Regions from separate parts of the Rossellomorea sp. GAMAL-10_SWC genome, predicted to be linked through region 4. Evidence: riboswitches for the same ligand, from Rfam matches in the RefSeq annotation. Region 4 holds a riboswitch; each other region holds the start of a gene.
What was found. A riboswitch is a leader RNA that binds a small molecule or an ion and turns the genes downstream of it on or off. The one in region 4 is predicted to bind S-adenosylmethionine.

Region 1: it holds a riboswitch for S-adenosylmethionine, as region 4 does, so the genes downstream of both, V5E38_RS06665 (2,3-diketo-5-methylthiopentyl-1-phosphate enolase) here and mmuP (amino acid permease) in region 4, are expected to answer to the same signal.
Region 2: it holds a riboswitch for S-adenosylmethionine, as region 4 does, so the genes downstream of both, V5E38_RS00665 (methionine ABC transporter ATP-binding protein) here and mmuP (amino acid permease) in region 4, are expected to answer to the same signal.
Region 3: it holds a riboswitch for S-adenosylmethionine, as region 4 does, so the genes downstream of both, V5E38_RS23800 (methionine ABC transporter ATP-binding protein) here and mmuP (amino acid permease) in region 4, are expected to answer to the same signal.

Annotation. Positions count from the first base shown of each region.
Region 1 covers NZ_CP144911.1:1,379,538-1,387,423, reverse strand. The annotation lists gene V5E38_RS06675 (carbon-nitrogen family hydrolase) at 1-617, opposite strand, end outside; gene V5E38_RS06670 (pyridoxal phosphate-dependent aminotransferase) at 761-1,948, shown strand; SAM riboswitch class I at 2,006-2,109, shown strand; gene V5E38_RS06665 (2,3-diketo-5-methylthiopentyl-1-phosphate enolase) at 2,174-3,394, shown strand; gene V5E38_RS06660 (HAD family hydrolase) at 3,400-4,053, shown strand; gene V5E38_RS06655 (class II aldolase/adducin head domain-containing protein) at 4,050-4,676, shown strand; gene V5E38_RS06650 (cupin domain-containing protein) at 4,693-5,205, shown strand; gene V5E38_RS06645 (DUF421 domain-containing protein) at 5,255-5,953, opposite strand; gene yjeM (glutamate/gamma-aminobutyrate family transporter YjeM) at 6,155-7,654, shown strand; gene V5E38_RS06635 (hypothetical protein) at 7,735-7,875, shown strand.
Region 2 covers NZ_CP144911.1:131,347-139,232, reverse strand. The annotation lists gene V5E38_RS00690 (alpha/beta fold hydrolase) at 1-149, opposite strand, end outside; gene V5E38_RS00685 (YidH family protein) at 234-623, opposite strand; gene V5E38_RS00680 (M20 family metallopeptidase) at 902-2,092, opposite strand; gene V5E38_RS00675 (MetQ/NlpA family ABC transporter substrate-binding protein) at 2,139-2,987, opposite strand; gene V5E38_RS00670 (methionine ABC transporter permease) at 2,984-3,652, opposite strand; gene V5E38_RS00665 (methionine ABC transporter ATP-binding protein) at 3,642-4,658, opposite strand; SAM riboswitch class I at 4,834-4,951, opposite strand; gene V5E38_RS00660 (hypothetical protein) at 5,226-5,660, opposite strand; gene V5E38_RS00655 (ASCH domain-containing protein) at 5,666-6,016, opposite strand; gene V5E38_RS00650 (sulfite exporter TauE/SafE family protein) at 6,239-7,030, opposite strand; gene V5E38_RS00645 (sulfurtransferase TusA family protein) at 7,099-7,326, opposite strand; gene V5E38_RS00640 (MBL fold metallo-hydrolase) at 7,348-7,886, opposite strand, start outside.
Region 3 covers NZ_CP144911.1:4,932,324-4,940,209, forward strand. The annotation lists gene gcvH (glycine cleavage system protein GcvH) at 1-231, shown strand, start outside; gene V5E38_RS23785 (ribonuclease M5) at 448-798, shown strand; gene V5E38_RS23790 (thioredoxin family protein) at 814-1,137, shown strand; gene V5E38_RS23795 (hypothetical protein) at 1,341-1,703, shown strand; SAM riboswitch class I at 1,781-1,893, shown strand; gene V5E38_RS23800 (methionine ABC transporter ATP-binding protein) at 2,034-3,041, shown strand; gene V5E38_RS23805 (methionine ABC transporter permease) at 3,043-3,711, shown strand; gene metQ (MetQ/NlpA family ABC transporter substrate-binding protein) at 3,734-4,555, shown strand; gene V5E38_RS23815 (2-hydroxyacid dehydrogenase family protein) at 4,992-5,963, opposite strand; gene dltD (D-alanyl-lipoteichoic acid biosynthesis protein DltD) at 6,124-7,341, opposite strand; gene dltC (D-alanine--poly(phosphoribitol) ligase subunit DltC) at 7,338-7,577, opposite strand; gene dltB (D-alanyl-lipoteichoic acid biosynthesis protein DltB) at 7,593-7,886, opposite strand, start outside.
Region 4 covers NZ_CP144911.1:3,767,360-3,775,245, forward strand. The annotation lists gene V5E38_RS18425 (hypothetical protein) at 1-525, opposite strand, end outside; gene mmuM (homocysteine S-methyltransferase) at 886-1,839, opposite strand; gene mmuP (amino acid permease) at 1,814-3,223, opposite strand; SAM riboswitch class I at 3,307-3,413, opposite strand; T-box leader at 3,894-4,106, shown strand; gene proB (glutamate 5-kinase) at 4,211-5,314, shown strand; gene V5E38_RS18445 (glutamate-5-semialdehyde dehydrogenase) at 5,480-6,727, shown strand; gene V5E38_RS18450 (glycoside hydrolase family 94 protein) at 7,323-7,886, opposite strand, start outside.

The DNA of each region.
Region 1 (7,886 bases), 2.4 Mb from region 4:
AATGTATTTGCTAAATCTTTTCCTACTCGATTACATGCAACAACATAACACTGATTTTCGATTGCTCTTGCTTTTAATAAGATTTCCCAATGATTCATTCTTTGAATTGGCCATTCGGCAACAAAAAATAAAACTTTTGCACCCTTTTGAGAATGTGCTCCAATCCATTCAGGAAAACGCAAATCATAGCAAACAAATCCTGCAGCTGTTAATCCATCGATTTCAAAAAGTCCATCTGTTTCCCCTGATTGAAGATAGTGATGCTCGTTCATTAACTGGAACAAATGAACTTTATCATAAGTTTTTACTAATTCACCAGTACTGCTAATAACAATTAATGTATTCGTAACACCATTTTCTCTTGCAATTGGGAACGAACCAGCAATCAATATTACATTATTTGATTTTGCGATGGACTGAAGTTCAGAAATAATCACTTCTTGTTCACCTGTGTGCAAACCAATTTCTTCCAGACAATAGCCTGTTGTCCATAGCTCAGGTAGTACAATTACACGAATATTTTCTTTAACAGCTTCGTTTATTTGAGTTTTCATTTTCTCTAAATTAGTCTTTGATTCACCTAAAATAACGTCAGATTGAATACACGCAATTTTAATCACAATTTATTCACCCTATTCTAAATTTTATAGACATTTTTAAATCGAGCATATATGATGGTGAAAGTTATTGCAACAGTCGTTCATGAAAATCATTCGATTAAGAAACGATCTATTCAAATTAATTTTATTATATTTTTGGAGTGATTAACTTGAATCATAGTAAACTATTAAACAATTTACCAAAACAATTTTTTGCTTCACTAGTCCAAAAAGTGAATCAGTCAATTAATAATGGTCATGATGTCATTAATCTTGGACAAGGAAATCCCGATCGACCTACACCCGACCATATTATAAAAGCACTACAAAAGTCTGTTGAAAACCCTTTAACTCATCGTTATTCTCCGTTTAGAGGAATGAGCTCTTTAAAAAATGCTGTTGTAGAATTTTATAAACGAGAGTATGATGTTGATTTAGACCCAGAGGAAGAAGTAGCCATATTATTCGGTGGAAAAGCTGGATTAGTAGAGCTACCACTTTGTTTATGTGACGAAGGAGATACAATTTTAGTTCCAGACCCAGGCTATCCAGACTATTTGTCTGGTATATCTCTTTCAAAAACAGTTCCATACATGCTTCCATTACTTGAAGAAAATCAATTTTTACCAGATTATAAATTAATTCCTCAAGATGTTTTGGGTGCTAGTAAAATATTATTTATCAATTATCCAAATAATCCCACAGGTGCTATAGCAACTGAAGAATTTTTTAAAGAAACAGTTGCGCTTGCAAAAAATAATCAGATTACCGTTTGTCATGATTTTGCTTACGGCGCATTTGGTTTTGACGGCAAAAAACCTTTAAGTTATCTTCAAACTCCAGGAGCAAAGGAATGCGGGATTGAAATTTATACCCTTTCTAAAACTTATAATATGGCTGGTTGGAGAATTGGTTTTGCAGTTGGAAATAAAGAGGTTATTTCAGCAATTAATCTATTACAGGATCATCTTTATGTTAGCATCTTCCCTGCTGTTCAAAAAGCTGCAGCTGCTGCGCTAACTGAATCTCAAGAAAGTGTAAAACAACTATTAGCACTTTATGAAGAGCGTAGAAATGTATTTATTAGTGGCTGTCACGAAATTGGATGGGAAGTAACTGCACCTGCAGGTTCGTTTTTTGCATGGTTAAAAATCCCATCAGGTTTTACATCACAGGAATTTGCTGATCTTTTACTTGAAAAGGCTCATATTGCAGTCGCTCCCGGAAATGGATTTGGAGAATATGGAGAAGGGTATGTAAGAGTCGGCCTACTATCAGATATTGATCGATTGAAGGAAGCAGTTGCTAGATTAAAAGAGATTGAAATATTTTCAAAATTTAATGTTTGACAATTGTGATTGTTCATGAAATAATTCGATTAGATTAAGAATTCAAAATTAAATATTACTTTATTCAGAGTAGGTGGAGGGACCGAGCCCGATGAAACCCGGCAACCGGCTAGTTAACTAGTACGGTGCTAATTCTCGCAGCATTTGCTGGCAGATAAGGTGTAGGTAAACCTCTCCTTAGTGGAGAGGTTTTTTGTTTGACTAAAACTTTTTGGAGGTTTTGAAATGAGTGGAGTAATAGCAACTTACCAAGTTTATGATAAAAATCATCATTTAGAAAAAAAGGCAGAGTCAATCGCGCTAGGTTTAACGGTTGGTTCATGGACGAATTTACCTCAAAATGATCAAATTCAATTACAAAAGCATAAAGGCAAAGTTCTTTCAGTACGTGAAATAGAATGCGAAGAAAATGTCGTTAACTTTCTAGGCTATAAACCGACAAAAGGGATTATTGAAATCTATTATCCTAGCTTAAATTTTTCAGCTGATCTACCAGCAATTTTAACAACCGTTTTCGGTAAGCTATCCCTTGATGGTGAAATTAAACTAATTGATTTAAATTTTACGGATGACATTTTAGCTCTTTTTCCGGGTCCAAAATTTGGTATTAAAGGTATTCGAGAGAAATTGGATGTATATGATCGACCTTTATTAATGAGCATTTTTAAATCAATTATCGGCAGAGATATTCAATACATTTCAGAGGAATTAAAAAAGCAAGCTTTAGGTGGCGTAGATTTAATAAAAGATGACGAGATCCTTTTTGACACAATTACATCTATTACGGATCGCGTCACTCACGGAAAAAATATTTTGAACCAAGTTTATGAAAAAACAGGACACAAAACATTATACGCGGTGAATTTAACTGGCCGTACATATGAATTAAAAGAAAAAGCATTACGTGCTGCCGAAGCTGGTGCTGATGTATTTTTATTAAATGTGTTCTCGTATGGAATTGATGTACTGCAAGGTTTGGCAGAAGATCCATCAATTAATATTCCAATTATGGCTCATCCTGCTGTATCGGGTGCGTTTAGTTCCTCTCCAATTTATGGTATTGACGCAGGATTATTACTTGGTAAACTTTTACGAATTGCTGGTGCAGATTTTAGTCTTTTCCCTTCACCATATGGATCAGTTGCATTAGAAAAAGAGACAGCTTTAAAAATTGCTGAAAATTTAACAGTATCAAATGGATTAAAAGAGACATTCCCGGTACCTTCTGCAGGAATTCACCCAGCACTTGTGCCTCAATTAATTCAAGATTTTGGAATTGAGCAAGTCATCAACGCTGGCGGAGGTGTTCATGGTCATCCGGATGGACCAATTGGTGGAGGTAATGCATTTAGAGAAGCAATTTCAGCAACATTATCTGGAGTTGACCTAAAAGACTACGCACTTCCAAATACATCACTACAAAAAGCATTACAACTTTGGGGGTAACAACAATGGCAATAAAGATTTTTTGTGATTTTGATGGAACAATTACAGAGGGAGACAATATCGTTAATTTAATTAAAGAATTTGCTCCACCTTCAGTAAGTGGATTAACTAGTGAAGTATTAAATGGCAATATATCGATTCGAGAAGGTGTAGAGAAAATGTTTGCTACGATTCCTTCAACGAAAAAACAAGAAATGACCGATTATGTAATCAATCGTACTGTCATTCGAGATGGTTTTAGCGATTTTATACAATTTGTAAGCGTACAACAATATGAGTTAAAAGTTGTAAGTGGCGGATTAGATTTTTTCGTTCATCCAATATTAGCTGATTACCTTCCATCTTCTGATATTTTATGTAATCGTACTGACTTTACAGGCCAAACTGTAAAAATTCATTGGGATCATTCTTGTGATGAAAACTGTACGAATGATTGTGGAATGTGTAAACCATCTGTTAAAAGAAAATTTAGTGAAGCAAATGATTTTATCATTGTCATTGGTGATTCAATTACTGACTTACAAATTGCAAAAGAAGCTAATTTAATTTTTGCTCGAGATTTCTTAAAAGATAAATGTGAAGAATTATCTTTACCTTTCATTCCTTTTGAAAATTTCTATGATATTCGAGCTTCATTAGAGAAGGAGGTGCTAGTATGAAGGACTTTTTCAAACATTATGATGAAATTCGCGAAGTAAAAAAAGTACTTGCTGATCGAGATTGGTTTTTAGGAACTAGCGGAAATTTATCAATTAAAGTAAATGAGGAGCCTTTGAACTTTTTAGTTACAACTAGTGGTAAAGATAAAACTAAACATACTTATGACGATTTTTTACTCGTTAATGAATTTGACCAATCTGTTTGGGATGAATCAAAAAAACCATCAGCTGAAGCCATTTTGCATCGTCTAATTTATCAACACACAAATGCGAAATGCGTTCTTCATGTACACACTTTAGCAAATAACTTTATAACAAAGGATTTCCCATATCAAGATGAGATATCTTTTTCTGGTATTGAAATTATTAAAGCATTGGGACTTTGGGAAGAAGATGCAGAAATTACAATTCCAATTATAAAAAATCATGCGCATATCCCCACTCTTGCAAATGAATTTCTTCCACATATTAAAAATGATCATGGTGCTGTATTAATTCACAATCATGGTATAACAGTATGGGCAGAATCAGCATTTGAAGCAAAAAAACATTTAGAAGCTTATGAGTTTCTATTCCAATACGCTTTACAAGGTATACAAAAAAATACATTTATAAAGAACTAATTTGGAGGAATGAAGAATGGCAACAATTTGGGTAGAAAAAAAAGATTATCATATTACAAGTGATGTTGAGGTAAAAGCATATTTAGAAGAACAAGGTGTAATTTACGAAAATTGGAATATCGAACAATTACATAGTTCGCTACAAGAAAAATTTATTTTATCAGATGATGAAAAAGCAGCAATTCTTGAAACTTTTAAAGCTGAAATCGACAGTATTTCATCAAGACGTGGCTATTTAGCAAGTGATATTATTACTCTTTCAGAAGCAACTCCAAATCTTAATGATTTACTTAAAAACTTCAACCGCGAGCATCATCATACAGATGACGAAGTTCGCTTCATAGTTAGCGGTCACGGTACGTTTATTATCGAAGGAAATGAAGGATTTTTCCATGTTAATTTGAATCCTGGAGATTTAATTTCTGTACCACCAAATGTACGCCACTACTTCACATTAGCAGAGGATCGTAAAGTAGTTGCTGTTCGATTGTTTGTTACTACTGAAGGCTGGGTGCCGATTTACGAATAATTTGATAAAAACTAAATTGACTCATATCCACTTTTAGGATGTGAGTCAATTAATTTTCCTCTTCATTGAAATGATCTTCTCGGTAATCGATATATAACGACCCGTCGGTTTGTACTTCAACAAAAAACACATCTGAAATTGATTTAATACCTACCCTTTCAAGTTGAGCCATTAACCATTTTTTATCCAAGTTTAAATTTGATAATGCATCTTCATTTACTTCCCCGTCAGATACGACTGCTGTTGAAGTCGGAAATAATAAAGTTTTTTTCCATGTTTTATTTTTTTTCGTTTTAACATCATTTGTCTTCATAATAGATAAACTGCCATCGATTTCAAATATAGCGTACTCTACATCTTTCAACGAATAAATATTCTCATTACGAAGCATTCCTTGAAATTGCTCTGAATCTAATCTAGCTTTTTTTAATGCATTTTCCATTATTTTTCCTTGTCTAATTAAAATTATTGGTTCCCCAAGAATTACCCGACGTACAGTTTTAGATTTTAAACTTAAATACCCCATGATAATCGTCAAAACTGCCCAGCCAACTAATCCAATAATCCCATCTTCAATAGTTAATGTTTTAGATGTCGTAATTGATGCTGCTATATTCCCTATTGTAATAGCTGTTATAAATGTAAAAACATCTAATTGACTAATCTCCTTCTTCCCCATTAATCTCGTTAAAATAAATAAAACAAAAAATGAGCATATAACTCTTAATACTACTTCATTAAAGCTCATTTAGTTCATCCTTTCTCTTTCAAACCAACTATTTTAAGAATTTATCAATCAACTTAGCGTTTGAAAAATAGAACGAAACTATTCTTTATTATTTCTAAAAAATTAGTAAACCTGATTGGTTGTTATACCCTCATAAATTACCGATTATTGAAGAAAATAATACTATTCATTTATAATCGACTAATTATCTGAGGTGAGATCTTGAGTAAAAAACTTTCACTCGTTGGCTTAATATTAATGGTATTTACAACTGTATATGGTTTTGGAAATATACCTACAGCTTTCTATTTAATGGGATATAGTGCAATTCCATGGTATTTACTCTCAGCTATTACGTTTTTTATTCCTTTTGCCTTTATGATGGCTGAGTTCGGAGCTGCCTATAAGGATTCAGAAGGTGGAATTTATACATGGATGGCAGATTCAGTTGGTCCTAGATTCGCTTTTATTGGAACCTTTATGTGGTTCTCTTCCTATGTAATTTATATGGTTAGTGTCTCTTCTAAGGTTTGGATTCCCCTATCAACCTTTATTTTTGGTAGAGACAAAACGCAATCCCTTTCATTATTTGGACTTTCATCTACTCAATCAATTGGCTTATTAGCATTACTTTGGATGTTAGTTGTGACCTATTTTGCTTCAAAAGGGATTGAGAGTATTAGTAAGGTTACAACAATTGGTGGAGTCACAGTTTTCTCATTAAATATAGTATTGCTAATCACAAGTATCCTTATTTTTCTATTCAATGGAGGAAAATTTGCTCAACCAATTAAAAGCTTTTCATCAGCATTTGCTCACTCACCTAATCCAAATTATCTATCTACTCTCGCAATCTTATCATTTGTTGTATTTGCAATCTTTGCATATGGCGGTTTAGAAGCAATCGGCGGATTAGTTGATCAAACGGAAAACGCTGAACGTAATTTTCCAAAAGGGATTACAATTTCAGCAATTATTATCTCAGTAGGATATTCGTTAGGTATTTTTTTAGTAGGTATTTTTATTAACTGGTCAAATGATTTAAGTGCTAGTACAACGAACTTAGGGAACATAACATATGTCCTTATGTATAATTTAGGATTAGAACTTGGAAAAGCTTTTAATTTATCAACACATACTGCCGATCTAATTGGCATTTGGTTTGCAAGAATTACTGGTTTATCAATGTTCCTTGCATATACCGGAGCATTTTTCACATTAATTTATGCACCATTAAAAACAATCATCAAAGGCACACCAAAATACTTATGGCCGACAAAATTTTCAGACACAAATGAAAAAGGTATGCCTGTCAATGCAATGTGGGTACAATTTGCAATTGTATCCATCATTATTGTCCTAACTTCCTTTGGCGGTCAAGGAGCATCTGCATTTTTTAATAAAATAACTTTAATGACGAATGTTTCAATGACATTACCTTATATATTTTTAGGAATTGCGTATCCCATGTTTAAAAGGAATGATCAAATCGATAAACCATTCCAAATATTAAAATCAAATTCATCTGCTTTATTTGCAAGCATTCTCGTTATATTAGTAGTTGGATTTGCAAACTTTTTTACAATCATTCAACCGGCTATTGAAGGTGATTACAACTCAACAATCTGGATGATTGCAGGTCCAATCTTCTTTTCAATATTAGCTTTACTCATTCTTAACCGTTCAAGAAAACATACCCAAAAAGAGAAGAAAATTGCTTAGCAATCTTCCCACTTATTGTTAATAACAATTCCGAAAGTAAGTCGGAAATATAGCACATACTAAATTTGGAGGTGATATTCATGGGTCACAATCAAAATCCACATGTAAAAAAGAAGAACAAAAATAAAGGGCAACCTACACCAGCTGCAGTTAATTCAGAAGGTTATTTTGCTCCAAGTAAATCAAATACTGAAGCTCTTAATGAAGTTAAAAATTCATAAAGAAAACTCAC
Region 2 (7,886 bases), 1.4 Mb from region 4:
ATATCAAAATCCCTACCATTCCTAGTTAAACCATGCCAGCAAACAACTGTTGGATTTTTTCTTTCTCCCCATTCTGTAAAATGAAGCTCCATTCCATTAATCGATTCAAACCGAGACTCAGGAAAAAAAATATCAATCACTCCATTCATTTTAGTGTCCACTTTATGTAATATTCGATTTTTATAAAAATATCCCTATTAAAAAAACAGCGAATAAACTGAAACTATTCACGTTTAATTAAATAATAATAAAGACAAATACAGCACAATCATGAATAGTAAAAAAGATAATAGAATTGATACAAGAATAATTGAATGATGAGCAGGTATAAATTTTCCATTTTGAATTTCTTTCCGCTTTTTACTGTACTGAATAGTAGCTAATACTCCAGAAATTAAACCAACAACACATGCATATATGCCAAGAAAAATTGCTAATGTATTGATGAACTGGCTATCACTAATTTTAATTGTAAAGTGTAGCGAAGTTGTTAAAAATCCTACACCAGTAATTGAGATTGCAGTTCGCAACCATGCTAAATATGTCCTTTCGTTTGCTAGATGTTGTTGTGCATATTTAACAGTTTCATCTGAGAAATCTTTTACTTTACTTAAAGAAACCATATTAAATTACCCCCTATCAAAGATTTATAGAGTAAACTTGTAGAAAACATATCTAAGTTTTAGTTTAATCTTTAAAATTTAAGATTTAGTAAAATTGGGATTACGTTTTGATAAAAATTGAAATGGGGTAATGTAAACCTATATTTTTTACTATGGAATTAACGGAGGGAGAATTTAACAGAAGGCTTCTATATGAATAGAACAAATAATTGAGCTTTCAAAAATAAAACGGTCAAAAAGATGGTAATTCCGTCCATCTTTTTGACCGTTCAATCTAACTATTTTTCTGTTTGTTGAAATTCATTTTGAACTTTTTCCAAAAGGTTTTTATCAGTAATTAAACGATAGCCCGTTAGAGCCAATGCTTTTGCACCCGTAATTAGAGCATGATCACCAAGTGGCGATCTCGCAGCTTCACGAAATTCATTTGTATGAGCAATTAAATCATCAGGTCCAATTTTAATATATGCGTGAGAAGTCGGAACAACATGGCTTACATTTCCGGCATCAGTAGATCCAAGCCCGCCGCTTTTGCTATTCACTACTTCCCCTAATAGTCTTAGTTCCTCACCAACAAGCTCATCAAGAGATTGATTGATAATAAAATCATGGACTTCATTTTGGAATCTTTCAATTTTCACAGTACTACCAGTTGCAAGTGCTGCTCCTTCGGCAATATTACGAATCTTAGTAGATACTTTCTCCGTACGCTTCCAAGAACTAGCACGGATGAAGAATCTTGCTGAAGCATACTCTGGAATAATATTTGGTGCATCGCCTCCATGAGTGATAATTCCGTGTATGCGAACATCACTAGAAAGCTGCTGACGAAGGGCATTAATGCCATTGAATAATTGGATTACTGCATCTAAGGCATTAATGCCATGTTCTGGTGACCCAGCAGCATGAGCTGCTCTTCCATAAAAATGGAAGTCTAATGGATCTACTGCCAACGATGGACTCGATAAACCTGTTTTACCACTTGGGTGGAGCATAAGAGCTGCATCAACACCTTCTAGTAATCCATTTTTTACGAAACTCCCCTTTGCACTTCCATTTGGTCCACCCTCTTCTGCAGGTGTTCCAAATATAACAACCTCTCCTCCAGTTTCTGAGATGACTTCAGCAAGAGCGATTCCTGCTGCCACACTTGTTGTTCCAATAATATTATGTCCGCATGCATGACCAAGACCAGGTAGTGCATCGTATTCTGCTAAAAAAGCGATGGTTGGGCCTTGCTTAGACGACTTTTTCCTTGCTACAAATCCTGTTTCATGTCCTGCAATATTACGTGTAACATCGAATCCAGCTTCTACTAGAATTTTAGTATGTGTTTCTGATGCAAAAAATTCTTGATTGCCAATTTCAGGTTTCTCATGAATTTTGTGGCTAATTTCAAGATAAACTTCCTTCGATCTCTCAATACTTTTCACAATTTGTTCTCTTTGTGTTTCAATTTTGACTGTCATTTAAACTTTTCTCCCTTCCATTTTTTTAAATAAGCATGCACTAGCTTTATAGATTTTTAATTTTATCAATCGAAATGACTACTGGAACTGTAGCACCTTTGTCACGTTTAATAATGTAATCATGAACTTCTTTTGATTGATAGGCCTTTACAATCTTTGCAAAGTCCTTGTCATTTTTATTCTTCGTACGGGATGCAATAACATTGATATACGGCATAGCTGCTTTATCATTAGGATCTTCTTTATAAAGTGGATCCTTTGCAGGGTCTAAGCCTGCTTGAACGGCGAATCCATTATTGATGATCGCTGCTGCCACATCATCTAATGATCTAGCTGTTTGCCCTGCAGCAATCGGTTTGATTTTTAGATGTTTAGGATTTTCTTTAATTTGTTCAATACTACCTTTAGGATCAAAATTATCTACTAAACTAATTAGCTTTGAAGATTGTAATAGTTTAAGTGCACGCCCTGCGTTCGTAACATCATTTGGTATCGTAATCGTTGCTCCATCTGGAATATCACTTAGCTTTTTAAATTTATGTGAGTAAATCCCCATTGGCGCAATAACTGTCGAGCCAATTGCTGAAATATCTAAATTATGATCGCCTTTAAATTGGTTCATATAAGTAATCGTTTGAAAAGAATTTAAATCAAGGCTACCGTCATTAAGTGCTGTGTTAGGCTGAACATAATCTGAAAATGAAATGATTTTCAATTTAATGCCATCATTTTTCACTTGTTTTTGTACAATATTCCAAAGTTCATAGTCATCACCGTTAATACCAATCTTAACTGTTCTCTCTTTTCCATTACCTGATGATGCGTTAGAACCACATGCTGATAATACCGAAACTGTTAATAATAATGCTGCAAAAATAGTAAAAAACTTTTTCATCCTCTTTTCCTCCTTACGTATCTTGACCACGTATTTCCTAAACTTTGTATGAGTTGAACAATAACTACTAGTAATACAACTGTAATGACAATAACCAATGTTTCAAAGCGTTGATAACCATATGTAATAGCTAAGTCCCCTAATCCACCAGCACCAACAGCACCTGCTGCCGCAGTCGATCCAATCAATCCAATCGTTGCTGTTGTAAATGAAAGAATCAACGATGGAATCGCTTCAGGCAAAATAAACTTCACGATGATCTGAAACTTTGTTGCTCCCATTGAGTAAGCTGTTTCCAGTACTCCCTTATCTACTTCTAACATGGAGTTCTCAATCAATCTTGCCAAATATGGCCCTACAAAGATTGAAAGTGGAACAATTGCTGCAACTACTCCAATGGACGTTCCCGTCAATAATCTAGTAAATGGAATAATGGCAACTAGCAAAATAATAAATGGTACAGATCGAACAATATTAATAATGGTATTTAACAACGTAAATAAAGGTTTGTTTTCCATTATATGACCTGGCCTTGTTACAACTAGGATAATACCTAAAGGTAATCCTATGATTGTGCCAAAAATAAATGATCCTAGCACAGTTAGAAATGTATCTTGAGTTGCCTGCAAAAACTGCGGCCAAAAGAATTCCCAATTAAGCTCCATTTAACTCAACCTCCCTCACATCTATCCCCTTTTCCGAAATAAATTTAATAGCTTTTGCGCTTTCCTCTTTTGTTCCTTCTAGTGCCACGAGCAAATTCCCATAAGGTCTTTCTTGTAACTCTGTAATCGATCCATAAAGAATATTTAAATTTATATCGAATTTTTTAAGAACCTCTGATAATAATGGGTTGCCTGCCTTGTCACCTAGGAAGACTAATTGATAATATTTTCCCTTTGATAATGATTTCGATAACTTAGGCGGCACCTCATTTTGTAATACAGTGTTAACAAAATTCTTTGTAATACTTTTTTGTGGATTCGTAAAAACGTCATAAACATTACCTTCCTCGACAATTTCACCATCATCAATGACCGCCACTTTATCACAAAGATCACGAATTACACTCATTTCATGGGTAATAAGGAAAATTGTAAGATTATAGGAATTATTTACCTTCCTTAAAAGCTCTAATACATTCTTTGTTGTTTCAGGGTCTAATGCAGATGTAGCTTCATCACATAGCAAAAGATCTGGATCTGTTACGAGTGCCCTTGCTATTCCCACTCTTTGCTTTTGTCCTCCCGATAAGTGCCCCGGAAATACATCTTGCTTCCCTGTAAGTCCAACAAATTCAATTAACTCCATTACCTTTTCCTGAACATCCCGTTTCTTTTTTCCTTCAAGATATAGCGGCATTGCTATATTATCAAATACCGTTTTAGCAGAAAGTAGATTAAAGTGTTGGAATACGACACCAATTTTTCTACGTGTCTTACGTAACTCTTCATCTTTTAATGTCATTAGGTCCAATCCATCAATGAGAACTGATCCTTCTGTTGGCTCTTCAAGTCTATTTAAACAACGAATCAATGTACTTTTTCCTGCTCCGGAAAAACCAATGATTCCAAAGATCTCCCCTTTCTCTATTTTCATATTAATATTATTTAAAGCTTTAATTGGTGGCCTTCCAGGATAAACCTTGGAGACATTTTTTATCTCAATCAAATTACTTCCCCCATTGCAAGTTATTCCAACTTTTATAACTTAGTAAACATATTTGAAAACTAGGATTTATATCTATATTTCCCCCTTTTTCTCCTAAGGCACTACATCAAAAAACCCCTCTTCTTATCCGATAAAACAGATAAGAAGAGGGGTTAAAATATATAAGCCACTTTACTTCTTATCTTTCAAATCGATTAAACGATTTGCAGGAATTAGCACGGTATTTGTTACGAAATAACAAACCCGTTGCCGAGGTATCGTAGGGCCAGTCCCTCCACCTCTCTGGATAAGTAATAGAATTTATTAAGTTTTTGAATTATTGAGTTTATGTTATCCCTCTTTTTAGAATCCGTCAAGAATTTTTTTTGAATTTTTTTTGCGCGCACAGTTTGCCACATGACTTAGGTCCTTGAAATTCAAATCAAGAAACCTGTTTATTATATCGTTTAAAATAGGTCTAAATACTTAATTTTCGGGATTCTTATTAGTATCTCATTTAAGATAAGGCCAAAAAAGCAGACAAGGCTTCTTCGATAAAGAGAACCTGTCTGCTTTTTTGAATTATGCCTACCATAATGCAGGCTTTACTACCATAAACCATAGCATAACCATCAAAAGAACGATGTAAATCCAGATAGATCGACGAAGCTTTTGAATCAGCATTCTCTGGTCATGCGTTGGTTCACTAAATTTCCGTATGGTCGGTGAAAAGGCTCTAGCTAGGAAAAATAATGAACTCACCAAAAGAAGAATAGTCATCACAATCCAAGATGTCTTCCACGACCAATGACCTACTAGTACCAACAAGACCCCTGATCCAACCAGTACATGCCCAGCATGCTTTGCCAATCTGACAGCGAACCGGAATACATCCAAATAGCTCTGTTGTATCGCAGACTTCGAGGTATGCAGCTTTTTGAGTATCGGAATCAGTATAAAAAAAGGGCCAATCGATAAGATTACACTAGCAATATGTATATAAAGAAGCAATCTATACAGCATATAAATTATTCTTGAATGAGACGGAACTCATGAACCCATACCCTCATTTTTGGCAGCCAAGGCATTCCAGGATGGATTGACAGGATCGATTGCTTATACTCTTCTACAGTTGAATAGCCTTCCTGCTTAGCATCCTCATCTGTCAATTCACCAAGAGATTGAGAATAAACTTTTTCAACAACATACTGATTATTTTGAAGGGTCATCACTTCCCCAACATCTGCATATCTACCATTTCGGCGAGTAGCAGTTTTTTGTCCTGCCAATACCTTTTCAACATCCTCTTGAAGCGTAACAAGGCGTTCAATTGTACATGTTTTTGGCGGTAAAGCGTTCGTTTCATTTTGATTTGTCATCTAATTCATTCTCCATTTCAATTTAAATTTATAGTAAAGGCTATTAAAAAAAACGACTAGTTCCATTTTAATTAAATTAGTACTTAATTAGCAAATTTTATTTAAGAATATTGAAATAAGAAGCAACAAAAAGTGCCTTACACGTAGTACCATAATAAAGGCTAATAGAAAAACAGAAAAACTCCCAAAATAGTTTTTCTGTTTTTTACAGTTAATCCTTATTCAACTAACCCATGATTTTATAATCGTAATCCAAATCTTCAAAGCGGTAAATCCAATTAAAACTGCTAGAATCCCTCTTAAAACCTGCGTTTTTGTTTGTTTACCTATTTTTGCACCTAATGGTGAGGCAATTAAACTTGCAATTACAACAATAATTGTCGGCAAAATTTCAACTTGGCCAGTAGAGATTTTCCCGATCGTTACGCCTATTGAAGAGATAAATGTAATGGCTAATGACGATGCAATAGTCACACGAGTTGGTATTTTTAAGATCGTTAACATGATTGGTACTAACAGAAATGCTCCTCCTGCACCAACAATACCTGCACTTGTTCCAACGATAAATGCCAAACCTGCAGCAAGCCATACATTAATTGAAATTTGACCATCTGCTGACATCTCTACGTTTTTTCTAGGAATAAACATTAAAACGACCGCTATCATTGCTAAAATTCCATAAACAAGATTAATTCCATGTTCTGAAAGTAGATTTGAACCGAATCCACCAAGAAAACTTCCTATTAGTACACTTATTCCCATACTTACTATTACTTTTTTGTTTAAATAACCGCTTTTCCGATAGCTTAATACCCCACCTAAAGTTGCAAATACTACTTGGACGGCACTTATACCTGATACTTGATGTGGCGTGAAAGCAACAAATCCTAATAATGGAGGAATAAATAGGAGCATTGGATAATTTATAATCGCTCCACCAATTCCTACCATTCCTGAAATAAAGGACCCAAAAAAACCAACTAAGAAAAGTACTAAAATTAAGGTCCACTCCATTTTAAGTCCCCCTATAATAGAAAAGGAGATGTGACTATTCCCCCTCCTTTTCCTATTAATCTATTAGCTTAACCTTTTTTAATCCAAAATTTTAAAACATTGTCTTCTTCGGTATAATTTAATAATTCATGTCCACCTGATTTAGCCCAAGCAGCAAGGTCGTTTTTAGCACCTTTATCAGTTACATGAATTTCTAATACTTCGCCTGCTTCAATCTCTGCAATTGCTTTTCTTGTTTTAACAATTGGAATTGGACATGCTAAACCTTTTGCATCTAAAAATTTTGTAGCTTCCATTTTATTCTCCTCCAATTTTCATTATCGTACTGCACAGCGATTTGGACCAATTTCCATTTCTCTCTGTTTTTCTTCATCCAAATTAATTTTACCCATATTTACCTCACGGATTTCTTGATATGAGTTTGGTTGAGGTGGTAAGTTCTCAGTTACTAACTTTCTAAACTCACTTTCACTTTCAATGTTCAATCCATGATTCTGATCAAATAAATATCCTAGTTTTTTATAAACACTACCATCTTCGTTCAATTCGCTAATCACCATAAAATGTGCTGGAAGCACGATTAATTCAAGCGATAAGTTTCGGTATTTTTTATAAAGGGTTTCGCGTAAATCTCCTACCCAGTCCTCTGCCATACCAGCAAGATCGGGTCTTCCAATTGAATCGATAAATAAAATATCTCCAGAAAGTAAAAACTTTTCATCAATGACAAATGAAGTTGATCCGATTGTATGACCTGGTGAATAAAAAGCCTCAATACTGATTGCTGTTTCGCCAATCATTACCTTATTACCATCTTCTAATGGACTATATTCAAAAGTAACCTCTTTAGCATCCT
Region 3 (7,886 bases), 1.2 Mb from region 4:
ATTAATGAGCCATTCGGTAGCGTTGAGTCTGTAAAAACAGTATCTGAACTATATGCTCCAATCAGTGGTAAAGTAATCGAAGTAAACTCTGATCTAGATGAAAACCCTGAATTCGTAAACGAATCTCCATACGAAAAAGCATGGATGGTAGTTGTTGAAGCTACAAACGCTTCTCAACTTGATGAGTTAATGACTGCTGGTCAATACGAAGAAATGATTAATCAAGACTAATTATCTAAAATTAAGCGTCCAAATTGGGCGCTTTTTTATTTTATGTGTATAATTAATGTAATAAAGCTTAACTTATTTACATAAAACATTATTTAAAGGGACATTTTCATTTAGGTAAAAAAAGGAAACAACAAAAGGGAAATCGAATATACTATATACAAAAGATTTTTAGTCAAAAGTTTTTGAGTCCTATACATTAGGTGATGCCCAGTGAATATTGAAGATCAAAGAAAAGTTATCATTGTCGAAGGTACTACTGATAAGAGAAAAATACAGACGATTATAAAGGAGCCTGTAGATATTATCTGTACGAATGGTACAGTTGGTACTTCAAAGCTAGATGAGCTTGCTGAAATGTTAGATTTAAGAGAAATTTATGTGTTAGTAGATGCAGATGAGGCTGGTGAAAAGCTTAGAAGACTGTTAAAAAGAGAATTTCCACAGGCAGAGCATCTGTACATTGATAGAAGTTATCGAGAAGTGGCAACAGCTCCGAGTCAACATTTAGCTAGTGTATTATTAGGGGCGGATATTTTAGTATTTACAGATTATTTACGTACAAATTAAAGAGGATTAAAGATCATGCAGCAATGGACAAAGAATGAAATAATGCAAAGAATTCAATCAAAAGAGACGACAGTTATTTATATTTATACCGCAATGTGTGGTACATGCCAAGTAGCTTCTAAAATGCTAGAAATTGTAAATGAGATTCTGCCAAATTTACCTATAAGCAAGGTGAATATTAATGAAATAGTGGAAGAAGCTCAAAACTGGAAGGTTGAAAGTGTACCTTGTTTACTTATTTTTGAAAATGGGGAAATGAAACAAAAAATCTACGCTTTCCAGTCAGTACCATATTTACATGAATTGTTAAAAAAATATAATTTATATATTAAACGATGAGTGCATACTGAATGTTGCACTCTTTTTATTTGGCTTAAAATATTTCCTGATATTAGACATATTTCTCGGGAAATGAGTTGAATGCTGTAGAAATAAAATTAAAATATAGATTTTTATCAAAGTAAATGTCGAGCGAAATATAAAGAATACACCTCTTATCTATGAGAAAATAAGATTAAAGAATCCAAGAAGAGGTGTTTATTATGGAAATCAAGGAGTGGATAGGACAAGCTAGAAACTTATTTATAAAAAAAGAATATTTACAAATTATTTTGCCCATCGAAGAAAGAATTGTAGAATTTAACTGTCTAAATGAAAAATTATTTATAAAGTTAAGTAAAAAGGCTCCTTTTATAGAGATAATTGATCGTTCGATTCCGCAACTTAGAGTTAATTTTTCGAAAGATGGATGGGAATATTTAAATTCAGGTTCGCAAAGATTAGGACTTTTATTAAAACTGAAAGATGCTTCTTTTGAAGGGAACTATCGATTATTACTACTAATGGAAACGATTTTTCAATATACAAGTGTTGAAAACGAAAAAAAACTTTTAGAAAATTGTTGACAATTAGTGTCTAACTTTGTAGAATTGGACTTACGTTAAAGAAATTACGTTAAACAACTTAATAGATCGTAAGATTACTCTTATCGAGAGAGGTGGAGGGACTGTGCCCTGTGAAACCCAGCAACCGTCAATGAGATCGTCATTGAAATGGTGCTAATTCCTGCAAAGCATGTGCTTTGAGAGATGAGAGAAAGGAATACTTTTTGTATGTTAAACCTTTCTGCTCATATGAGTTGAAAGGTTTTTTTATTATTACGAGACTAAAAAAGTACTTTCTTACAAAAAATTGAAAGATGAGTTGTTAGAATGTTTTGAAAGGAGAACGAATGTATGATTCAAATAAATAATGTAAGTAAAATATACAAAGGTAAAAAGGGCACAGTTACCGCAGTACAAAATGTTTCGTTAACGATTGAAGCAGGTGAAATTTTTGGCATGATCGGATATAGCGGCGCAGGGAAAAGTACGCTATTACGTATGCTAAATGGGCTTGAGGCGCCTACATCAGGTGAAGTCATTATAAATGGTCAATCGATTTCGAAATGTTCATCTAGTCAGTTAAGAAAAGCAAGACAGAAAATAGGGATGATTTTTCAGCATTTCAATTTATTGTGGTCAAGAACTGTATTAGAAAATATACTTTTCCCACTTGAAATTGCTAAGGTTCCAAAAAAAGAAAGCATTAATCGTGCGAAAGAATTAATCAAACTTGTAGGTCTTAAAGGTAGAGAGAATGCTTATCCTTCTGAACTTAGTGGAGGTCAAAAGCAACGCGTCGGAATTGCAAGAGCACTTGCTAATAACCCAGATGTTCTTTTATGCGATGAAGCGACTTCTGCATTGGATCCAGAGACAACAGATTCAATATTAGCTTTACTGACAAATATTAATAAACAGCTTGGTATTACAATTATCCTAATTACTCATGAAATGCATGTTATACAAAAGATATGCCAACGAGTAGCTGTAATGGAAAACGGAAATGTAGTAGAAGAAGGCCATGTTGTTGATGTATTTACTCGTCCAAAACAAGCAATTACAAAGAAATTTGTAACACAAATCAAAGGCAATGATGAAGACAGTAAAGTAATTTCTGAAGGTGATGGGAAGGATAATACTTACAAGCTAACCTTTAAAAATGGTCAAGCAGATCAGCCGCATATTTCTGAGGTTGTTAAGCACTTTGATATTGAGATTAACATTTTACAAGGAAAAATTGTTCAAACTGCTGAAGGCTCTTATGGGACAATGAAGATTCAACTTGTTGGAGACATAAATAACATCAAAGAAGCAATTGCTTACTTAGAATCAAAACAAGTTGAAGTGGAGGTAGCATAAGATGACACAACTTTTTCCGAATGTTGATTGGGATGCAATGCTTTTAGCTACTCAAGAAACATTATTCATGACAGTAATAGCTGCGCTTGCAACGTTCATTTTTGGACTAATTATAGGTTTATTCTTATTTTTAACTAGTAAAGACCAGTTGCTTGAAAATAAATTTTTTAATACAATCCTAGCAGCGTTTGTAAATATTTTTCGTTCAATACCGTTTATCATTTTAATTATTTTATTAATTCCATTTACGATCTTTATACTTGGCTCTATGCTTGGAGCAAAAGCAGCATTACCTGCATTAATTATTGGTGCTGCACCATTCTATGCAAGGATGGTCGAAATCGGATTACGTGAAATTGATAAAGGTGTAATCGAAGCTGCAAGAGCAATGGGGGCTAGTACCTTTACAATCATCCTAAAAGTATTAATTCCAGAAGCATTACCAGCAATTATTTCAGGCTTAACTGTTACTACAATCGCAATTGTTGGTTATACTGCAATGGCTGGTGTAGTAGGTGGTGGTGGACTTGGTAACTTAGCATTTATGGAAGGATACCAACGTTCTAATAACCAAGTAACGCTTGTTGCGACAGTAATTATTTTATTAATCGTATTCATTCTTCAATTTATTGGTGATTTAGTAACAACAAAAATAGATAAACGAGCTTAATCATATAAGGGAGGAACTAACAATGAAATTCAAAAAAATCGTAGGAATTTTAGGAGCAGGTGTTTTAGCATTATCTTTAGCAGCATGTAATAAAGGTGGAGAAGATAAAAATAAAGAATTAGTGGTTGGTGCATCAAATGTACCTCACGCAGTTATTTTAGAACAAGCTAAACCAATCCTTAAAAAAGAAGGAATTAACTTAAAAATTGTTAAATTCCAAGATTATGTATTACCAAATAAAGCACTTGCTTCAAAAGAATTAGATGCAAACTATTTCCAACACATTCCATATTTAGAAGCTCAAATGAAAGAAAATGGTTATAAATTTGAAAATGCTGGTGGAATCCACATCGAGCCGATCGGAGTTTACTCTAAAAAATATAAGAGCTTAGATGAGCTGCCAGATGGAGCTAAAATTATCATGAGTAGCTCAGTAGCTGACCATGGTCGTATGTTAAGCTTATTACAACAAGTAGGTTTAATTAAACTTAAAGCTGGAATTGATCCAACTACTGCTCAAATTAAAGACATTGCTGAGAATCCAAAACACTTAAAATTCCAAGCTGATGTAGACGCTGGAATGCTTCCAAAAGTTTATCAAAACAATGAAGGCGATGCAGTGTTAATTAACACAAACTACGCGATTGATGCTGGATTAAACCCAATGAAGGATGCTATTGCTTTAGAAGGTAAAGAATCTCCATATGTAAACATTATCGCTGTTCGTAAAGGTGACAAAGATAAAAAAGAAATCAAAGAACTTGTAAAAGTTTTACACTCTAAAGAAATTCAAGATTTCATCATAAAAAAATATAAAGGTGCAGTAGTACCTGTAAGTCAATAATATGAAAAGAGTGGGTATCCCAGTTGTAATTTTATGGGAACCCTCTTTTTTATTTGAAAAACTAGTAACTGCAAATAAATTTTGAAAATCGCAAATAAAATTGGCAAAACTGCAATTAAATTTAGAGAATCGCAAATAAAGTTTGGGAATTTGCAATTAAATCCCAAGGAATCGCAAAAAAAAATAGAAAATTACCTATAAAAGGTATTACGACCTTAATATTGTACAATTGTTGAGACTATTATGTGGAAGTTTATCAAATACGCAAACTTCTTTCTGAATCGAATAAAAATCTGCTAAATATTTCTAAAAAGATCGATTACAAACAACAAATGAACGAAAATACCTACGACTCCAAAGTACTTGTAATTTAATAATAAAAAAGGGTTGTACATAAGTCAGTGAATCTAACTTTATGAAACAGCCCTTTTTATTTTTAATTCTTCACAAGGATTTGATTTACAGGTGAGATTGGTGGTCGTTCAGCAATAACCTCAATAATATTTTTAGCTGCTATTTCTGACATAGCATCACGAGTTTCATATGTTGCATTTCCGATATGAGGTGTTAATACAACATTTGTAAGTGATTTTAGTTCTTCTGTTATTTTTGGTTCGAATTCAAATACATCTAGAGCAGCACCTGCAATAACACCTTCTTTTAATGCGTCTACTAATTCCTGTTCGTTCGCTAAAGGGCCTCTAGCTGCATTGATAAAAAACGCAGTATCTTTCATCTTGTAAAACTCTTCTTTTCCAAATAAATGGTGTAGCTCGGGTTTGTAAGGACAATGAAGGGTAATATAGTCAGAAGTCTGTAAAAGTTCATCCATTGATCCGTATGTGGCATTTAATTCTTGTTCGAGTTCAGTACTTAATCTTCTTGGTTGATGATAAATAATATTCATATTAAACGCCTTAGCTCGTTTAGCTACTGCTTGTCCAATATTTCCAAAACCGAAAATACCTAAAGTTTTTCCTGATACTTCTGTTCCTCTAAAGAATAATGGAGCCCACCCTTCAAAACCTTTTGTACGGCAAAGTTCGTCTCCTTCGACTATTCTTCTCGAAACAGCTAAGAGAATTCCTAAAGTTAGCTCTGCAGTTGCGTCTGTAGAAACGAGAGGAGTGTTTGTAACATGGATCCCCTTACTAGTTGCATAATCTACATCGATATTATTAAATCCTGCTCCGTAGTTAGCAATAATTTTTACATTTTTAGCAGCATCAATTACTCTTTTTGTGATTGGAGTCGATAGCAAACTTAAAATTGCATCTACCCCACCAACAAGCTCACACAATTCATCTTCTGTAATTAATTTCTCATTTTCATAAACAATGACATGATGATCTTTTAATAATTCCTCAGCCTTTTCTGGGATTTTTCCCGCTACCAAGATATGTGCCAAATTAGAAACCTTCTTTCAACAGTTTAATAAATGAATAATAACGTTTTTATTATAAATGAAGTTTCAAGTTTTTGTTTAATTTAGTATTTGGCAATTTAAAGAATATATTTATTTTTAAGGTCTATCAGCAACATAAAAAAGCAGACAGATGTCTGCTTTTTCATTGATATCTATGATTTAAACTTGCAGTAGGGGGAGTATGTTTTACTGAATAAAACTTATTTAAAGATTGATCTACATATACCCAGCCCTTCCAGCCTAAGTGAATTGTATCTTTTAAGAAAAACTCATCGTATTCATGTGAAGAAAAATCAGCTACTTGGAATCCAGCATCTTCAATTTGTTTTCTTACCTTTTTGTAATAAACTTCTCTACCTTCTTTTGGGAATCCAGCGTAATCATACCATGGTCCATTTACTGGAACGGAAATAAACAACGCTTGCGTATGCTCTTTTTTTAATAATGCTAATACCATTTGAAGGTCATCATATTCTGGCGATACACCATAGTTACTATTTCGTTTATAATTTTTTAAAACTGGAAGACGATTTTGAATGTGCTTTATATAGTATTTATTAATTATTCCGAAATGGTTAGAAGTTGACTCACGTTTGCCAATTTTATCAGCAACTTGTGCTACCCGACCCCAGGATAAATCTTCATATTTTGATTTTTTTAATCGGAAGTTATTATCAGGATCCATTATAACGGTCTCGAAAAGATCTTTCTTTTCAAGTATTTTAAAATAAGTGTAAGCTAACGGTTTTTCAGCCATAGCTTCAAACTTAATTTTTTTGCTATTTGAAATATAAGCATTTAATTGGGTTACTAATAAAGAGTCTTTTTTGATAATTGATAGCGTTAAAAGTCTCTTTGCAATTTGTCTCTTTACTGAATTATCAATTGTATTATTAAAAACGAATGAATAAGTTTGAAGCGCAGAGTAATTAGGTGAAAAATGAGTATCGTCAATGCCATGTGGAATAAACCACTGTGGAGATAAAACAAACACAATTTTTCTATTTTTTATTCCATCACCTAAAGATGCTAAGTCAAGAAAATGAACGATACTTTGTGATCCCCCTCGACCAATTAGATAGGGAGTAAATTCATTTTTTTCTCCCATAAAAAATCTAGAAGGATGGAAGGGGTCTCTTCTAGCTAGTTCTGAAGACCCGAAAATAGGTAGGAATTTTGGGTCTTTTATCATTTTATCTTGAAGCAGAGTCCCTTGAAATGTTTCAGGGTTTAAGGATGCTGCTGTATTATTTAATCGTTCTTTTGTAATAAATAGTTCGTAAAAAGAATTTGGAAGATACAAAGCTAGTAAAAAAATGAGAATAGCTGTTATCATCCCAAAAAATTGAACTTTTTTCATTTTCTAGCCTCTAAAATCGAAATGATTTTATTTGGTGTTGCCCACTCCTCGCGATCGAAGTCAGAAATCGTCACGTTGATACCGAGTTGTTCTTCAATTTCAACTAATAAGCTAACTGTACCAAATGAATCTAATAATCCTTCTTCAAAAATCAGAATATCTGGGTTTTCAATCACTTCATCTGTATTACATAAATCTGCTAAAATGTTTAAAACTTCTGCTCTTAAATTTTCCATTATACTAATTCTCCTTTAGTTAACTAGATGTCCTGAAAATATTAAAAATCCGAAACAAATAAAATGGAATGTAATTATAACCGCCAATACATGTGTTAGTTTAGTATTTTTCCAAATCTTTTTTTTCTTATTGAATTGTTCAAACCAATCAAAACTACACATCAATATGGCTTGGTATAAACCATAAAGTAGGTAATTAATTTGGATCCCATGCCATGCACCCATTAGTAAAAATAAGGTAGTATAACTGATGTAAGAAATATTTCTTCTATTTTTAATCATTTTTTTCTTAGTCAGTAAGAATACCAT
Region 4 (7,886 bases):
GATAATTCCCGTAATAATTCCAGCTCTTGGAATCACAACCGTATTCCGGTTAAACATTGGAGAAGATGTTCCTAGACCAATGAAATCATTATTTCCAATAGATTGGTCCGTACCGAAATAAATAAAGCTTTCACCTGCGCCTGCTGGGCCTGTAGCTCCTGCTGGGCCTGTAGCTCCTGCCTGACCTGTTGCACCCGCTGAACCTGTAGCTCCTGCCTGACCTGTTGCACCCGCTGAACCTGTAGCTCCTGCCTGACCTGTTGCACCCGCTGAACCTGTAGCTCCTGCCTGACCTGTTGCACCTGCTGGGCCTGTAGCTCCTGCTGAACCCGGTAATCCTTGTGGTCCTGTGGCTCCCATCTTTCCTCTCGGTCCTCTTTCACCCTCTTTACCTCTAGGTCCTCTAGGTCCTTCGCAACAGCAACAACATTCCTTACACTGATGACTATCATTACATTTACATTTTTCTTCTTTGTGTTCCTTGCACTTACCTTCGCACTCATCATGATGCTTGTCCTTCTTCAAATATATACTCACCCTTTTCTATATATTAGGGCTATTCCTCAGTTAACGCATATTGCCTTACCAACCACCACTATTATGATATGCCGTGTACTATAATGATGAAGTAGTAAAATACCTATTTAAAATTAGTAATATTTTACAAATACACTCTGTTAAGGCTGTCTAAATTATCGGTCTTTTTACGAATCTTGTTCAACTAAACTGCCATTTAGCTGCATAAAAAAACGATCCTTCGTTATTGAAGAATCGCATGCGTTAGTTGAATAACTTTCAGTAATATGAACTGATTTTTGAATAACTAAATTAACCTATTCGTTAACTTTAATTACGAATAAATAGTCCCCTTCACCTTCAATTGGTTCAATACTCGGAAGAACGCCACTTGTTCGATATCTCCTCAATGTGATAAGGGGTCGTTCTGCAGCATCCACCTATTAAACGTGCACCTGCTTGGTACCATTCTTCAGATTGAATATCCAACACGTTACATTGTTCATGACCATGCCATGTTTTTGTTTCTGGATTATAAGTTTCACCAGAGTTTGGATAAACAATAATCGGTTTTTTGGTGTTTGCCCTCAACTCTTGTATTGCACCAGTCACAACGGTTACTGGCGCACAATTGATGCCTATCGCTACAATTTGTTCACTTTTCTCAAAAACTCGTGCACACTCTACGAGTTTCATACCTTCACTAATCTCTTGCTCATTTTTTAACGAAAAGGAAACCCACGCATATGTTTCTGGATACTCACGTAATAATGTATCTAATACTCTTGCTTCTTGCAAGGAAGGGATCGTTTCAAATGCCAATAGATCTGCACCTGCTTCAATTAACGCTGACATTCTCGAACGGTGAAAGTCTGCTAATGTTTTATCTGTCACACCATAGTTGCCTACATACTCTGAACCATCTGCAAGGTATGCCCCGTACGGCCCAACCGATGCAACAACCAATGGTTTAGGCCTATTCGTTTGCTTATTTTCCTTCCAAAAATCATCTCTTGCCCTTCTTGCAAGTAACACCGTTTTCTTAATTAATTCCAAAGCTTCCTGTTCTTGTATTCCACGCGCGGAAAAACCACTAATAGTAGCTTGATAGCTTGCTGTTATGGCACAGTCCGCACCAGCACGAAAATAGTCCGAATGAACCTGATAAATAAGTTCCGGATTTTCTAGTAACACACGTGCCGACCAAAGGGGATCGTCCAAATTACATCCATGCGCCTCCAATTCTGTAGCTAATGCTCCGTCAAGAAGCATAATGGAATGTTGGGATAAAATAGCATCAATTGGATTGACTTTGTTCGACATAATCTACGCCCCTCTTTTTTAAATTTTTTGTTAGATAATAACTTCCATAGCAAAACAAAATAAACGGTATGCCGCAATATAAGGCAATTCTCTGTGTTGGATCGAATGCAATTCCAATACACGATGCCAGACAAAGGATAAAAGAAGCAATTGGTACTAATGGATACAGTGGTGTGCGGTAAATCAAGTCCTTTTCAGAATTTCCTTCTTTCAAAAATTGTCTGCGAAATAGGAACTGGGAAGTACTAATACTCATCCAAACTACAACTACTGCTAGACCGGAAATGGAAACAAGTACGATATAGACAGTATCTGGTGCCACAATACTTGAGAGCAAAGCCAAAGCTCCACCCACCATGCTGAAAATGACGGCATTGATTGGAACACCTTGCTTCGTCATTTTTCCAAAAATCGGAGATATCGTATTCTTATTAGCAAGCGACCAAAGCATTCTAGAAGAGGCATAAAGGCCTGAGTTTGCCGCAGATAAAATAGCTGTTAAAATAACGAAATTCATTATGTCAGCTGAATATGGCACCCCAATTCGTTCTAGAACTGCAACAAAAGGGCTCTCTAATACACCAGCATCGGAAATAGGCAATAACGCAGATAAAACAAAAATCGTTCCTACAAAAAAGATGATCAATCTCCACAGAGTAGTTCGAATGGCCTTCGGTATCATTTTTTCCGGGTTCGCGGTTTCTCCAGCTGCAATGCCTATTAATTCTGTTCCCGAAAAAGCAAAATTAACCGAAAGCATGGTCATTATAATGCCCGTAGCACCATGAGGAAATAAACCTTCACTTGTAAAATTAGAAAATAATGGTGCTGCTTTTGAATGACTCATCGGAAGAAACCCTTGCATTGCCGCTGCTCCTAAAACAATAAAAATCACAATAGCAATAACCTTTATCGATGAAAACCAAAATTCGGATTCGGCGAAAAATTTAACAGTCATGACATTTAATACAAAGATCAAAATGGCAAAAATAGCACTCCATATCCAAACATTAATCGATGGAAACCATCGCTTCATAAGTAATCCTGCGGCTGTAAATTCAGAACCTAAAGCAACAGTCCAAGTTAACCAATACAACCAGGCTACTGTATACCCTGTACCCGGTCCAATGTATTTAACTGCATAACTGTGAAATGAGCCCGTTTCAGGCATATGTACGGAAAGCTCTCCTAAACATAGCATAACTAGATAAACCACTAGCGCACCAATAAGATAGGATAGTATTGTTCCAAACGGGCCAGCTTGTTGAATAGTGTAGCCCGAGCTTAAGAATAAGCCAGTTCCAATCACCCCACCAAGCGATAGCATGACTAAATGACGTGCTTGCATGTTCCTTTGAAATTCTTGCCCCTTTTTGTTCCCCATTACTACTCTCCTTTAGTTACTATCCAGAAAAAACAAAAACGCACTCTAAAAAAGAGTGCGCTACTGACAAATAAAAACGGAAGCTCTCATCTATCAGGTTATCACCCGCTGGAATTAGCACAGTGTCTACTTAAGCAGACCTGTTGCTGAGGCTTCAAAGGGCCAGTCCCTCCACCTCTCTGGATAAGAAATATTTTTTTATAACCATATCAATCCATTCGATAATTGTCAAGATAATTCGGTTTTTTTAAAAAATTATCAATTATTGACTTACTATTTTATCATTTCTTATGCAACTATTCTGCCATTTTGTTGAATAAAAAAAGCGATCATCTATTGAAGAATTGCAAGTTTTAGTTACATAAGACATTTAGTGACGTAACAAATCGTTTAATGACAAAATAAATATAAGGATACCACTAAATAATGTAAGGAAACTTATAAATTTTGGTTTTACAACTTGTATATTATTATATATTAACTAATCAAATTTTAAATCAATTGAAGATTAGTATTACATCACTATTAACAACATAATGAATATAAAAAAACTTATGTTTAGACATGAATTTCACTTTATGCTAGAAATGTTTAGAAAATTAATTTAATTTAAAAAATTCCTATTGACATAAAAACGCACTATATTGCATAATGTATAAAAATCAAAAATTGAAAATCGTCGAAGGGAACTAGTACATATATCTTCTTGCGAAAGAGAGTGGAATTCACCGGCTGAAAGATTCCTCGTATAGAAAGTATCGAACCTATCCCTGAGTCTTAAACGAAAGTTTAGGCGTATACCTTCGTTATAGGTGTCAAGCGGATATATATATTTATATCAATAAAGGTGGTACCGCGGAACAATGACCGTTTCGTCCTTTTTATTAAGGGCGAAGCGGTCATTTTTATTTTGCTCTTTATTGCTAAATAGCATGTTAGAAGTTTAATTTACAAAAAAATTCACATTTTAGAATAGGAGGGACAAAAGTGAAAAAACAGCGAATTGTCGTGAAAATTGGAAGCAGTTCCTTGGCAGTTAATCATGGAGGTATCTCTGAGGAACAGCTTTCTGATCATGTTGCTGCTTTGGCGCAATTGAAACAGGAAGGACATGAAGTGTTGCTGGTTACATCTGGGGCAATTGCTGCAGGTTTTTCTGCTCTTGGGTATCCAAGTCGACCTGTAACAATTAAAGGGAAGCAGGCTGCCGCAGCTGTAGGACAAAGTCTGTTAATGCAGGCGTATACGGAGGAATTCCGTAAATATGGTATCGTTACCGCGCAGATTTTGCTGACGAGAAATGATTTTTCTAGAAAAGATCAATACAGTAATGCATATGCCACTTTAGGAGAGCTACTAAATCGTTCCTCTCTTCCAATAATTAATGAAAATGATTCAATTTCTTTAGAGGAGCTGACTTTTGGTGATAATGATATGCTGTCAGCTTTAGTGAGTGGGCTTGTTTCGGCGGATATGCTCATGATTTTTACGGATGTGAACGGTTTATATGACCAAAACCCTCAGAAAAATGCGGACGCGAAAAAGTATTATTTCCTCCCTGAGGTTACGGAAGAAATTGCTTCTCTTGCTGAAGATGCGGGCTCAAAACTTGGGACTGGCGGTATGAGATCAAAAATCGATGCTGCAAAGACGGCACTATCTCTTGGAGTGAGTGTATTTATCGGAACAGGACGTGGACAGGAGAAGTTTTTAGATGTTTTGAAGGGTAAAGGTGATGGAACGTATATCGGTAATGCTCCTCAAAAAGTGATTAAGATGAACAAGCAATGGATCGCGCTACATTCGCTTGTTAGTGGACAAATTGAAGTAGATGCCGGGGCAGCCTCAGCCATCATTCATCATGGAAAAAGTCTTCTTCCTGCTGGTGTTACTAATGTGTCTGGGTTCTTTCGAGCGGGCGAAGTTGTGGAGGTCATCACACAACAAGGACTCTTGATAGGGAAAGGTCAGTGTAGATATAGTGCAGAGGAACTACAGGATATAAAAGGGATGCAGAGTCACGTCATTCAGGCTCAAGGCGTAAGACATAGCTATGAAGTCATTCATAGGGATAATTGGGTTTCATTTTAAGAATAGAGAGGATCCGTTCAAGTGAAGAGGGCGGAATCCTCCATCCTAAATCTGATTGATTCACCTAATATCTATGTAGAAAAGTCTTGGATGATCGTTCCAAGTTGTCAAAGTTAAACATGCCTCAAGTTTTTATATTTTGAATCTTTAAAGGAGGAAATGAAGATGAATGAAGTATTAGAAAAGGGACAAAAAGCGAAAAAGATAGCTGGAGAACTTGTTCTCAAATCCACAGTTCAAAAAAACAAGGCACTTGCTGCGATTGCGGATCAATTGATAATAGAAACACCCTATATTTTGGAGGAGAACAAAAGAGATATTGAAGTAGGTAAAGCAAAAGGAATGTCTGCTTCTATACTTGACCGCCTTACGCTGAATGAACAGCGCATTATTGATATGACAGAGGGTATCCGGCAGCTAATTGATTTGCGTGATCCTGTTGGAGAATGTGTAACCACATGGGAAAGACCGAATGGATTGTCTATTCAAGAAATGCGTGTGCCACTAGGTGTTGTCGGGATGATTTACGAAGCGCGACCGAATGTAACTGTGGATGCGGCCACAATTTGCTTGAAAACAGGAAACGCAGTGATCTTGCGTGGCAGTTCTTCCGCTACTTATTCTAACAAAGCCATCGTAGCTGTCATTCACCGAGCTCTTAAACAAACGAGCTTGCCTCCAGAAAGCGTACAGCTCATTGAAGATACGTCACGATATAGTGCAAAGCAGCTGTTTACATTAAATGAGTATTTGGATGTTCTTATCCCAAGAGGTGGCAAACAGCTAATAGATACTGTAGTGAGAGAAGCGTCTGTTCCTGTATTGGAAACAGGTGCGGGAAATTGTCACATTTTCATTGATGAAACAGCGGATAAACAGATGGCATTTGATATTATTATAAATGCAAAAACACAGCGACCATCTGTATGTAATGCAATTGAAACAATTATACTTCATGAGGAGTGGGCGCACCGATTTGGTACCGAGCTCTTTTCTTCCTTAAAGGAAAAAGGAGTAGAGCTACGTGGAGATAAGAAGGCACTAGCTATCGATTCTTCTATTGTACCTGCTTCAGAAGAAGACTGGGGAACTGAATTTTTGTCTCTCACGCTGGCAGTCAAAATGGTCTCCTCTGTTGAAGAAGCTATTAACCACATCAATACTTATGGATCCATGCATTCCGAAGCGATTATTACAGAAAGGGAAGAAAGTGTGAACAAGTTTTTCACGTCCGTAGATGCCGCGGCGCTCTACCATAATGCTTCGACTCGCTTTACTGATGGTTTTGAATTCGGCTTTGGTGCAGAAATCGGCATCAGTACGCAAAAGCTACATGTAAGGGGACCAATGGGACTTCCTGCATTGACTTCTACAAAATACGTGATTCGTGGAAATGGACAAATTCGGAGATAAGGAATGTAGGGAAAGAGGCAAATCCTTATGATGATCATAAACGTCAAGTAACTCCAAAATATACAATAAAAGTTGATTTTAGAGTTATTTTTTGTTTTCTTCACTTTTTTTCGGCACTCTGCATCTAGACAGATGATTAATTCTGGTTAAGTTTATGTTGCAAAGATTAATAAACTTGATATTAATTATTCAAATCCTGATGGATAAAAATATTTGTAGAAGTAATCCTACAAGATTATAAAACTAATATCCATCCTTTTCTAGATTAGCTCGTAACGGCAAGTTATCATATGAGTTACGGGACATCTGCTTGCAAAATAATATTCATATTGTATGCCTAGATAAGTCAATCAATACCATTACCGGGGACCTTCAAAACTTTGGATTGTATGCTTGGCTTTATGAAATCGAGTCAGATAAAGCATCAATTGATTTTGCTTTAAAGAGAACCGAACTTAAAAAACCGCTTGAAAACTATTTAAAAGAATTGGTATTAAAAGATGATAAATTAAGTAATTCTAAAAAAATAAATCTACTTATAAATTTTAAACAACTAAAAAGGAGTGCAAAAAATGCACTCCTTTTTTATATTCAATTATATTACTTTAGAATATTGTATACCTACATAAACTACTACTTGATGATTTTCCCCATCATTTTCGAGAAATAAGTACTCGCTATTTTCTTGTTTTTTTCCATCAACTAACCATGTTGGTCCATCTTGGTTTTGGCCACAAAAAACCTCAATTGAATAGATCGAATCACCATATCTGTAATCAATACTAAATGAGTCCCACTCTAAAGGAACACAAGGTTGTATATATAAACGATTTCCTCTACACTTGATTCCTAGAATATATTCTAGACCTGCTTGGTACATCCAACCAGAAGCACCTGTATACCATGACCAACCTCCACGTCCTTCATGTGGATTTGCTGTGTAGACATCGGCCGACATTACATATGGTTCATTTCCATATGTTTTAATATCACGAATATTTTTTGTATGTGAGATTGGGTTTAAAATAGAGAACAGATCAAATGCCTTATCACGACGATCTAAGATTGCCCAAGCTACAATTCCCCAAATAACTCCATGAGTATATTGCCCACCATTTTCTCGAATTCCAGGTGGGTAGCCTTGTATATACCCCGGACT